DNA from 2 places in the Rhizobium sp. NFACC06-2 genome. Region 1 is predicted to be linked to the other one. Evidence: riboswitches for the same ligand, from Rfam matches in the RefSeq annotation. Region 1 holds a riboswitch; the other holds the start of a gene.
The links. A riboswitch is a leader RNA that binds a small molecule or an ion and turns the genes downstream of it on or off. The one in region 1 is predicted to bind cobalamin.

Region 1 (4,524 bases):
TGTCGACATTGGCAAGTGCTGCATCAACAATGGCGTCATCCTTCTGCGACCAGGCGGAAAGCGGCCCGAGATAGGGCGTGCGCCCAAGCTCCACCGCCTGTCGTGCGGTAATGCGTTCGGTGGTTTCGGCCTGCTGCTCCACGAAGGCGAGCCGGCGGGCAAGGTCTCGCCGTCCCAATGAGGCAAGCGGCTCATCCCCGAGCGTGACATGGCCCCGGCGCGGCTTGCGAATGCCTGCCAGCATGGAGAGCAGCGTGCTTTTGCCGGAACCGTTCGGCCCGATAATCCCCAGAAATTCACCGGAACCGACATCGAGTGAAACGCCGCGCACGATGTCGATATTGCCGGCATGGAAATACAGGTCGTGGGCGGATAATTTCATGAACGCCCCCTCTTCTGCCCGAGAATGAAGGCAAAGGCGGGCGCACCGACAAGCGCGGTGATGACGCCGATGGGCAGCACCTGCCCGGGAATGACGATGCGCGAGAGAATATCCGCGACGATCATGAAAACCGCGCCGGTCAGCGCCGTTACCGGCAATAATATACCGTGGCGAACGCCGACGAAGATGCGCGCGGCATGCGGAATGACGAGACCCACGAAGCCGATGGAGCCGACCAGCGACACCATCGCAGCCGTCATGATCGCCGAAACGGAGATGAGCACGGCGTAGACCCAGCGCACCGGAATGCCGAGTGAGGCGGCGGCCTGGCCGCCGAAGGCGAAGGCATCGAGCGCGCGGGCATACCAGAGACACACCGCAAGCCCCGCAAGGCTGACCGGCAACGCCAGCCAGACATCCGGCCAGCGCACGCCCGAGAGGTTGCCCAGCAGCCAGAACATGATGCCGCGCGCCTGTTCCGCATTGGCGGATTTGGTGACGATGAAAGAGGTCATGGCGTTGAACAGCTGCGACCCGGCCACCCCCGCCAGAATGATGGCGCTGTTGCCGTGTCCCGCCCGCACCGCCAGAAGGCTGACCAGAGAAAACGCAACGAAAGCACCGATGAGCGCCCCGGCCGGCATCGTCAGAAACCCCGCACCGAAGCCGAGAAGCGCCACGGCGACGGCACCGGTGGAGGCGCCGGCGGAAATGCCGAGAATATAGGGATCGGCAAGCGGGTTGCGCAGAAGCGATTGCAGCACCGCCCCGGCGAGCGCCAAAGAAGCGCCGCAACAGGCGGCAACGACGGCGCGGCTCAGACGATAGCTCCAGACGATGCCCTCATCCAGCGGCTCCAGCGGATAACCCGCATGAAAGACGCGATTGGCAATCGTTTTTGCGACCACGTCAAATGGAATGGCTGTCTCGCCGATGGCCGCTCCGGCCATCAGCGCTATCAACAGCAGGGCGAGCGCGGCAAAAACCAGGCCCGCCCTGCCGAGATGGAGGGAGAGGCCGTTCACTTGGCGAGGCCAGCAGCCGAAATCGCCTCGGCCAGCGTTTCGATGCCTTCAATGGTGCGAATGGTCGGGTTCATCGCCTGCGCATCCATTTCGAACACATGGCCTTGCCTGACAGCGGGCATGATGCTTGCCACCGGGTCAGTTGCCAGAAACTTCAGCTTGACGGCAATGTCATCGGCAGGGAAGCGGCGGCGGTCCATCTTGCCGGCAACAACGATAGACGGGTTGGATTTGGCGATGGTTTCCCAGCCGACCGTCGGCCATTCCTCGTGGCTTTCGATGACATTCTTCAATCCGAGAGCAGACATGATGTAACCCGGAGCGCCGTTACGGCCGGCGACGTAGGGGTCGATATCCAGTTCCGCGCTCGAGAACCAGAAGACGGCCGAGAGCTTGCCATTGGCAGAAGCGATCTTGGCTCTGGCGGCGTCCTCGCGCTTCTTCAGGTCGGCGACGACTTCCTCACCGCGATCCTGCACGTTGAAGATTTTGGCAAGGTCACGGATTTCCTGGTAGATCAGTTCCATGGTGAAAACGGTGTTGCGCACGCCGTCGCCACCGCCGGAATTGTCTTTGCCCATGCAATCGGCCGGCGAGGTGTAAACGGGAATCCCGAGTTCGGCAAATTGCGCCGGCGTTCCGACAACACCCTCCGGGCCGATCTGCCATTGGAACTGTGTCGTCACGAGATCCGGCTTCTTGCCGACAACCGCCTCAAAGCTTGGGTCGTTGTCGGCCAATCGCTCGATCTTGGCGTTGGCCTCTTCGTAGCCCTTCAGAACCGGGCCGATCCACAGCGCCGTGCCGACAACCTTGTCGGCGAGGCCAAGCAGGTAAAGAACCTCGGTTGTGCTCTGGCCGACAGATACGGTGCGGGCCGGCGCCTGCTTGAAGGTGATCTCCTGACCGCAACTGTTGATTGTCAGGGGGTAGGTGGTTTCGGCACCCTGCGCGCCAACGGCGGGCAAGGATGCAAAGGCAACCGCCACGACGCCGACGAGAGCCGGCAGGCGTCTAAAATGAAACATGTGTTCTCCAGTCGAAAGTAAACTTATTCCAGAGCAGCAGGCGTCAGAGCGCGCACCAACAGCGGGACGTCTTGTACGGAGAACGATGATCGGATGCAAACAAAATGTAACGTAATAACATTACACCCTCCTCCTCCGGGCTTCCCCGCCCGTAACGATGGTTCATATTTTGACGGCAGGTCTCCTGGCTCACGAATTTGCGTCACTCATCTGCCTTCCCGCATTCCGGAGAATACAGTGGCATGACGCCTTCAAGCGTCACGGGGATGAACGACAATCCGCTTACAGTTGCGGGGGCAGCCACGGCATTGGGCGAAAAAGATCACCCGCACCATGTTCCCTATTAATCCCTTCGCCTTTCGGCTGCAGGAACCGTCGCTTTCTCACATAAGGGGCAAGAGGCGGGGCGTCAATTGCGATAGTGCCGCACCTCAGCACAAAGACGGGCTTGCCAGGGCGAAAATCTTTGCGGAATCAGAGCCCGCCGGTTGCAGCGCGCCTTTCGACATGGCGGTGAGCGTTTCGATCCCCACCAGCCCGGATTGCGCCAGGAACTCGGTCAGAAGACCGCTATCCCGCACGGTATCGAGACGGACAAGCTGATCGTCGAGATCGGAAAAATGTCGCCTCACCAACGCAATCGCATCCGCCTCGTCACCGGCGATGACCGGGCCGACAATATGGCCCCGCCCCGCCGCACGCCGCAATGCAAAGGCGGCAAGACGATCGGCCTCGAACAGGCCGTAACCCGTATTTTCCTGAACAAGGCGTTGCAGGACGCCCCGGCGCGAAACACCGAAAGCCGCCCGATCCAGATCCACCACGGCGGACAAATGATCCCAGGACAGCGGCTCGATTCTCTGCTTTCTTCCAAGCGTCGGCATCTCGGCAGGGCAACGTGCCTTGCCGCGCAGGAGATGTACTTTTTCCGCATCTCCGGAAAAACCCAGCCGTGCGAAAAGCCGTCGCGAGGCTTCCGTGGCGTTCAACCGCAGGGCGGCTTCAGGGTAGCCCGCGATGAGTTGGCCCACCAGCCATGGTGCAACGCCCTGCCCCTGCAAACGGGGAGAAACGATGACCATGCCGACCGTCGCGAAACCCTCATCATAAGGAAACAGCATTGCCGTTGCGACAACACGATCGATCTCGTCAAGCGCGGCAAGGCCGACGCCGCACTGCCGCAGGAAACACCATTCGTTCGCGTGATATCGCCATCCGACAGCCATGGACAAAGCATGCAGATGATCGGCCTCCACATCGGCGATATCCACTGTCCGCAACTCGAAACTATCGACTTTGAGCAGCTCCATGACAAACGGCTCTCATTCCCTCCGGCGCGGAACCTAGATCCCGGCAGCCCAGCTCACGACATCCGAAGATAACCAGCCTCGTCAGCAGGAATTTTCCGAAAGCGCTGGAAGGACACAACAATCTACTGAAATCACCCGTATTTCAGCAGATAAACGCCGCAGGCCGCTCTAAGCTTTTCGGCGTTGAAGCGACGGAGACAGCCATGAACGCAATCGACATTCTGGAGCGTCTTGTCGGCTTCCCGTCGGTGGTCGGAACCGCCAATGGCGACATCGCCGGATGGATCGCCGATTATCTGGAAAGCCACGGCGCGAAAGTATCGCTGCTTGCCGGCCCGGAGGGCGACCGCGCCAATCTCTTTGCCAGCTTCGGCCCGACCGATGCCAGCGGATACATCCTGTCCGGCCATATGGATGTGGTGCCTGCCGGTGAGCCGGAATGGTCCTCCGATCCCTTTACGCTGAGAACCGAAGGCGAGCGTCTCTACGGACGCGGAACCACCGACATGAAAGGGTTTCTGGCCACGGTTCTCGCCGCAGCACCGGTATTTTCACGCATGGCGCTGAAGCGGCCCGTTCACATCGCTTTTTCCTATGACGAGGAGGCGGGCTGCCGCGGCGTTCCGCATCTCATTGCCCGATTGCCGGAACTATGCGCAAAACCGGCGGGCGCGATCATCGGCGAACCGAGCAATCTGCGCGCCGTGCGCGCCCACAAGGGCAAGGCCGCCGCACGCATCACCATTCGCGGGCACTCCGGACATTCCTCGCGGCCGGAT
Region 2 (4,524 bases), on a different contig from region 1:
CATCTGCGCGGCGGCAAGCGCGCTCGGCGGCACGGGCGTCCTGAACGATGTCGCCCATACCGGCAATTCGCTGGCGTCCCACAAGGCTTATGCCGTCTATAGCGGCGAGGCGCTTTACCGCGACCAGCCGAAAGCGGTTAGCGATCGCGGCATCGTCACCGCCGCCGGCAGCGCGCCGGTCAGTTTCGCTGTGGAAATCCTGAAACACCTCGGCCTCTTTGGTCCGGAAGCCGAGGCGGAACTTCAGGTTTTTGCGGCGGAGCATCGCTGAGGCATAGCCGCCTCGGTTGTTTGCGCTCCCTCTACTCCCCGTCATTCCGGCCTTGAGCCGGAATGCAGCCGACGCGCGTCTGCGCGGTGAAAAGAGTCCTTTCAGCCCAAGGACTTGGGCTGGCTGGATCCCGACTCAAGGCCGGGGTGACGGCGGTGAAAACAGCGATGATTATCGCCGATCCAGCACCCGGCACACGCGCGCCGCTGGCTCCTCGCCCTCCCCGGCAATCGCACGGCGAATATCGCGGCTGTTCAGATGCAGGCTGCGGCCGGCGGGTAAATTCGACCCTTTTATCTTGCTGAGCGCCGCAGCGATAAAAGCGGCCTCGTGTTCATGAAAACAGGCGAGAGCGGCCTCGCGATCCGGGGCCGCCCCAAGGACAGCCTTGAAGGCAAGGCGGTGCACGGCGCAGAAAGCGCCGTGACCGGGAACGGCAAAACGCAGCGCATCGAGTTCCTCACTCCATTCCGCCGCGTCCTGCATGGATTTACGCCGACTGGAAGCGCTTCAGGAAAAACGCGCTCAATGTTCCGAGCAAAGCCCAGAAAACGAAGCTCGTGATGGTGGCGGCGACGATGAACTGACGCTCCAGCGGCAGCGGCGCCAGCGCATGTTCACCTTCCGGCGGCAAGGGTGCGCCGACCACATGCGGTGCGACGATCAGCACCAGCGCCAATACGATGGCCCAGGGTTCGCGGCGGAATGCGATCAGCGCAATGCCGCCCGCGGTTGCGGCAACCGTCGCAAGCCACCAGATCTGCCGCGCCTCAAGTGCGGCAGCCGGGCTGCCCGGCAGTTCCGGCGGCAGGCCGATCATCGGCGCCAGCATGACGGCGGCAAAACCGGCAACGCCCCAGAGAAGGCCTTCGCGCCAGCCGCCATTCGTGCCACGCAGCGAAATCAGGCCGGTCAGCACCAGCGCATAACCGATGGCAGTCAGCACATTGGCGGCGACGGTATAGGCGGTGCGCTCGAAGCCATCGGCCGGAGCCCAGGCCTCGTCATTGTGCTCATGGGCGGGAACGGCAGCGCCGGGGGCCGCCGCATCATGGCTGTGGGGCGCTTCGCCGGCGCTTTCATAGGTTTCCGCCTGAAGGATGAGCGGCGTCGTGCTAAAAGCCTGCATTGCCGAGACGGCGAAACCGCCAAGAATGCCGACGAGAACGGCGGTAAAGACGATATTGCGAAAAGACGACATGCCGTTCCCCTCAATGGCAGGGGAAGGCATTGGCATGACGCGTGTCATGCGCAGCGTTATGAACGGCTTCCACATGGGAAAAGCCGACAAAACCGACAACGAACAGGCCAAGCACGATCGCCGTCAGCGATTGCGCGAAGCTGGTTGTTTTTGCGGAAACGGCGGCGTTGGCCGTATTCTGGTTGATGGACATGGTGACCCCTCTCCGGCGCGACCCCGCGCCTTTGGACGCGACCGGACGGCAAAGGCCGTCGAGCCGCTACGATACACTTCACCACGGGGATACGAGACTGACACAGGGAGGCGTCGATCCCGCCACCCTGAAATTCCGCTCTTCCGGACACCCCGCCGGCATGGATATTTCCGCGATGGCAGGTCTCCTGGCTTACGGGTCAAAACCTGAAACACCTTCCCGGCGTCACCCTCTCTGGAAACCTTCGGTTCCCGGCGAGATGGCTTGCCAGTGGCATTTCGTTTCAGGCTCTCCGCTCACAGTTGCGGGGGCAGCCACGAATGAGGATCTCTCCCTATCGTGTTCCCTTTTCACCTTCCGGAACGCCCGGAAGGAACCATCACAGGATTGTTATCCGATGGGCAGGGTCGGGAGTCAATGGTGGGCCTGCTTTCGAACTGCGCGCCGTCGCCTCCATCTCCGTCACCCCGGACTAGATCCGGGGTCCAGCGCGATCAAGTCCTTGATCGCAAGAGACTCTTCTCACGGCGCAGACGCGCCGTGGCTGGATGCCGGATCTAGTCCGGCATGACGGCTGAGGGTTACCGCGACGGTATGGCCTTCAGATAGGCGGCAATCGCATCGCGGTCTTCAGGCGTCAGATGCGCCATGTTCTGCTGCACCTTGACCATGGAGCCGCCGACGCTGTCGAATTCCGGGGTGAAGCCGTTTTCCAGATAGCTCGCAATATCGGCCTCGGCCCAGCTGCCGATGCTTTGCGAGCCGGGGGTAATGTCGGGAATGCGGCCCTCGCCTTCCGGGTTGGGACCGCCGGCCAGCCACTTGTCTTTCACGAAACCGCCAAGCGCGTTGCGCGGCGTGTGGCATTCGCCGCAATGGCCCGGCCCTTCCACCAGATATTGGCCGCGCAGCAATTCGGCATTGGCATTGGCAAGCTCCACGCGGGGCCGCGCCGAGGGGTCGAAATAAAGGAATTTCCAGCCGCCCAGCGCCATGCGCAGATTGAAGGGGAACGGCAACTCGTGATCCGGCGCATCGTTCTGGCTGGCCGGCAGGGCTTTCAGATAACCGAAGAGATCGTTGATGTCCTTCTGCGTCATGCGGGCATAGGAGGCATAGGGAAAGGACGGGTAGAGATGTTCGCCGTTCCTGCCAACACCGCGCGTCATCGCATCGCCGAATTCCGCCAGCGTCCAGCTGCCGATGCCATGCTGCGGATCGGAGGAAATATTGGGGACATGGAAGGTGCCGAAGGGGCTTTTCAGCGCCTGCCCGCCCGAAAGCGTCAACAGCGCCTCGCCTTTCGCATCGGGTGCGGCATGGCAGCTTGCGCAGCCGCCCGCCCAGAACAGCGTTTCGCCATTGGCCAGATCCGGTTCGCCCAGGCTGACCCAGTGGCTGGGCGCCTGCCGCTGAGGCGCGGTGACCCAGGCGAATATGCCGTAGCCCGCAATGGCCGCGACGACGGCCCCGCCCACGAGTTTCGTCCAGATGGAGGACATGCCCCTCTCCCCATTCTCACCTGACCCGGTCAGATGTCTTTCGTGCCTGAGAAAACGCCGCCGGTAAGCGGCGTTTCCAAAGTGCTGCGATTATTTCTTCAGACGATAGGTCTGGTGGCAGGTGCCGCAATCGGCGCCCAGCGTCTTCATGGCGGTGGCGACGCCCGCCTGATCGGTGGGGAGATTGGCGAGAACCATGTCCGCATCCGTACCGAGCTTGGCGGCCTTGGCCTTGAAGTCGTCGAAATTTTCCCAGATGGCGGGGGCAGCGGCGCTGCCGGTCTCGGTGCCGGCGGGGAACTGGTCCGGGAAAGCCTTGGCGTTGGTGCCGATGGTGGTTACGGCAGTCTTGACGGTATCGGCGTCAAAGGGCTTTTCGCCCTTGGAGATGGCGGCGAGCGAACCCATCGCCCCACCGATCTGCTTCATCATGCCTTCACGTTTTTCGACTTCGCCGGCAGCGTAGACCGCTCCGGCGCAAAGACAGCCGAACAGCATGGCCGCGGTGATGGTTTTCAGTTTCATGCAACTCTCCTTGATTCCGGCCGGGACACCGGACGCTTGATGGAACGGCGCGAGGATGCCCTTTCCGGATGGCGAAAAGAAGTCACATTGCGGTGAATTCCATCGTGAAAACAGAAGCCTAAGACAAGGCCTCCCACAGTGTCAGCAGCGCTGCGGCAATCAGCATGAAACCGGCGGCGCGGCCGATGAAGATCGTGGCGGCGGGCGAAGAAACCAGCCATGCCCGGCTTTTATCCGCCGTCAGCGCCAGCGCGCCATAGACCGTGAACTGCGTGACCGCCACCATCGCGCCCATCACCAGCCCCTGCATCCAGATCGGACCATAGGCCGGTTTGAGAAATTGCGGATAGATCGCCATCATGAACAGATAGGCCTTCGGATTGGAAAGGCAGGTCAGCACCGCCCGCCAGAAGGCCTTTCTGACCGAAGCACTCGCCTGCGCCTCATCGCCGTTCACGACAATCGCGCTGCGCATCAGGCCGATGCCGATCCAGATCATATAGGCGGCGCCGAAAACCAGAAGCGGCAGGAACAGCGACGGCATCCAGGCGGCAAGCATGCCGACGCCCAGGGCGCCGTAAAGCGAATGCACGATGCCGCCGGCGCTCATGCCGCTTGCGGCGGAAAGACCCGTTCTCTTGCCGCCCGTCAGCGCGCTTGCCAGCACGAACAGCATATCCATGCCCGGCAGGATGATGATGCCGAACAGGACCAGAAAGAAAAGCCAGAGATTTTCGGCGTAACTCATGTCAGTATCTCCCAAAACGGTTCACGACACATTCGGGAAAATCCATGTTTCTCAATGTGTTTTTCGGTTTATAGGGAAAGCCAA

Region 2: it holds a riboswitch for cobalamin, as region 1 does, so the genes downstream of both, F3H58_RS11255 (CbtB domain-containing protein) here and F3H58_RS07620 (ABC transporter substrate-binding protein) in region 1, are expected to answer to the same signal.

The regions. Positions count from the first base shown of each region.
Region 1 is NZ_FMVA01000003.1:151,780-156,303, reverse strand. Features, by position in the region: gene F3H58_RS07630 (ABC transporter ATP-binding protein) at 1-382, opposite strand, end outside; gene F3H58_RS07625 (FecCD family ABC transporter permease) at 379-1,407, opposite strand; gene F3H58_RS07620 (ABC transporter substrate-binding protein) at 1,404-2,435, opposite strand; cobalamin riboswitch at 2,593-2,827, opposite strand; gene F3H58_RS07615 (GNAT family N-acetyltransferase) at 2,867-3,745, opposite strand; gene argE (acetylornithine deacetylase) at 3,949-4,524, shown strand, end outside.
Region 2 is NZ_FMVA01000005.1:126,984-131,507, forward strand. Features, by position in the region: gene F3H58_RS11240 (type 1 glutamine amidotransferase family protein) at 1-271, shown strand, start outside; gene F3H58_RS11245 (hypothetical protein) at 443-757, opposite strand; gene F3H58_RS11250 (CbtA family protein) at 762-1,472, opposite strand; gene F3H58_RS11255 (CbtB domain-containing protein) at 1,483-1,665, opposite strand; cobalamin riboswitch at 1,826-2,061, opposite strand; gene F3H58_RS11260 (c-type cytochrome) at 2,247-3,167, opposite strand; gene F3H58_RS11265 (c-type cytochrome) at 3,258-3,692, opposite strand; gene F3H58_RS11270 (LysE family translocator) at 3,811-4,440, opposite strand.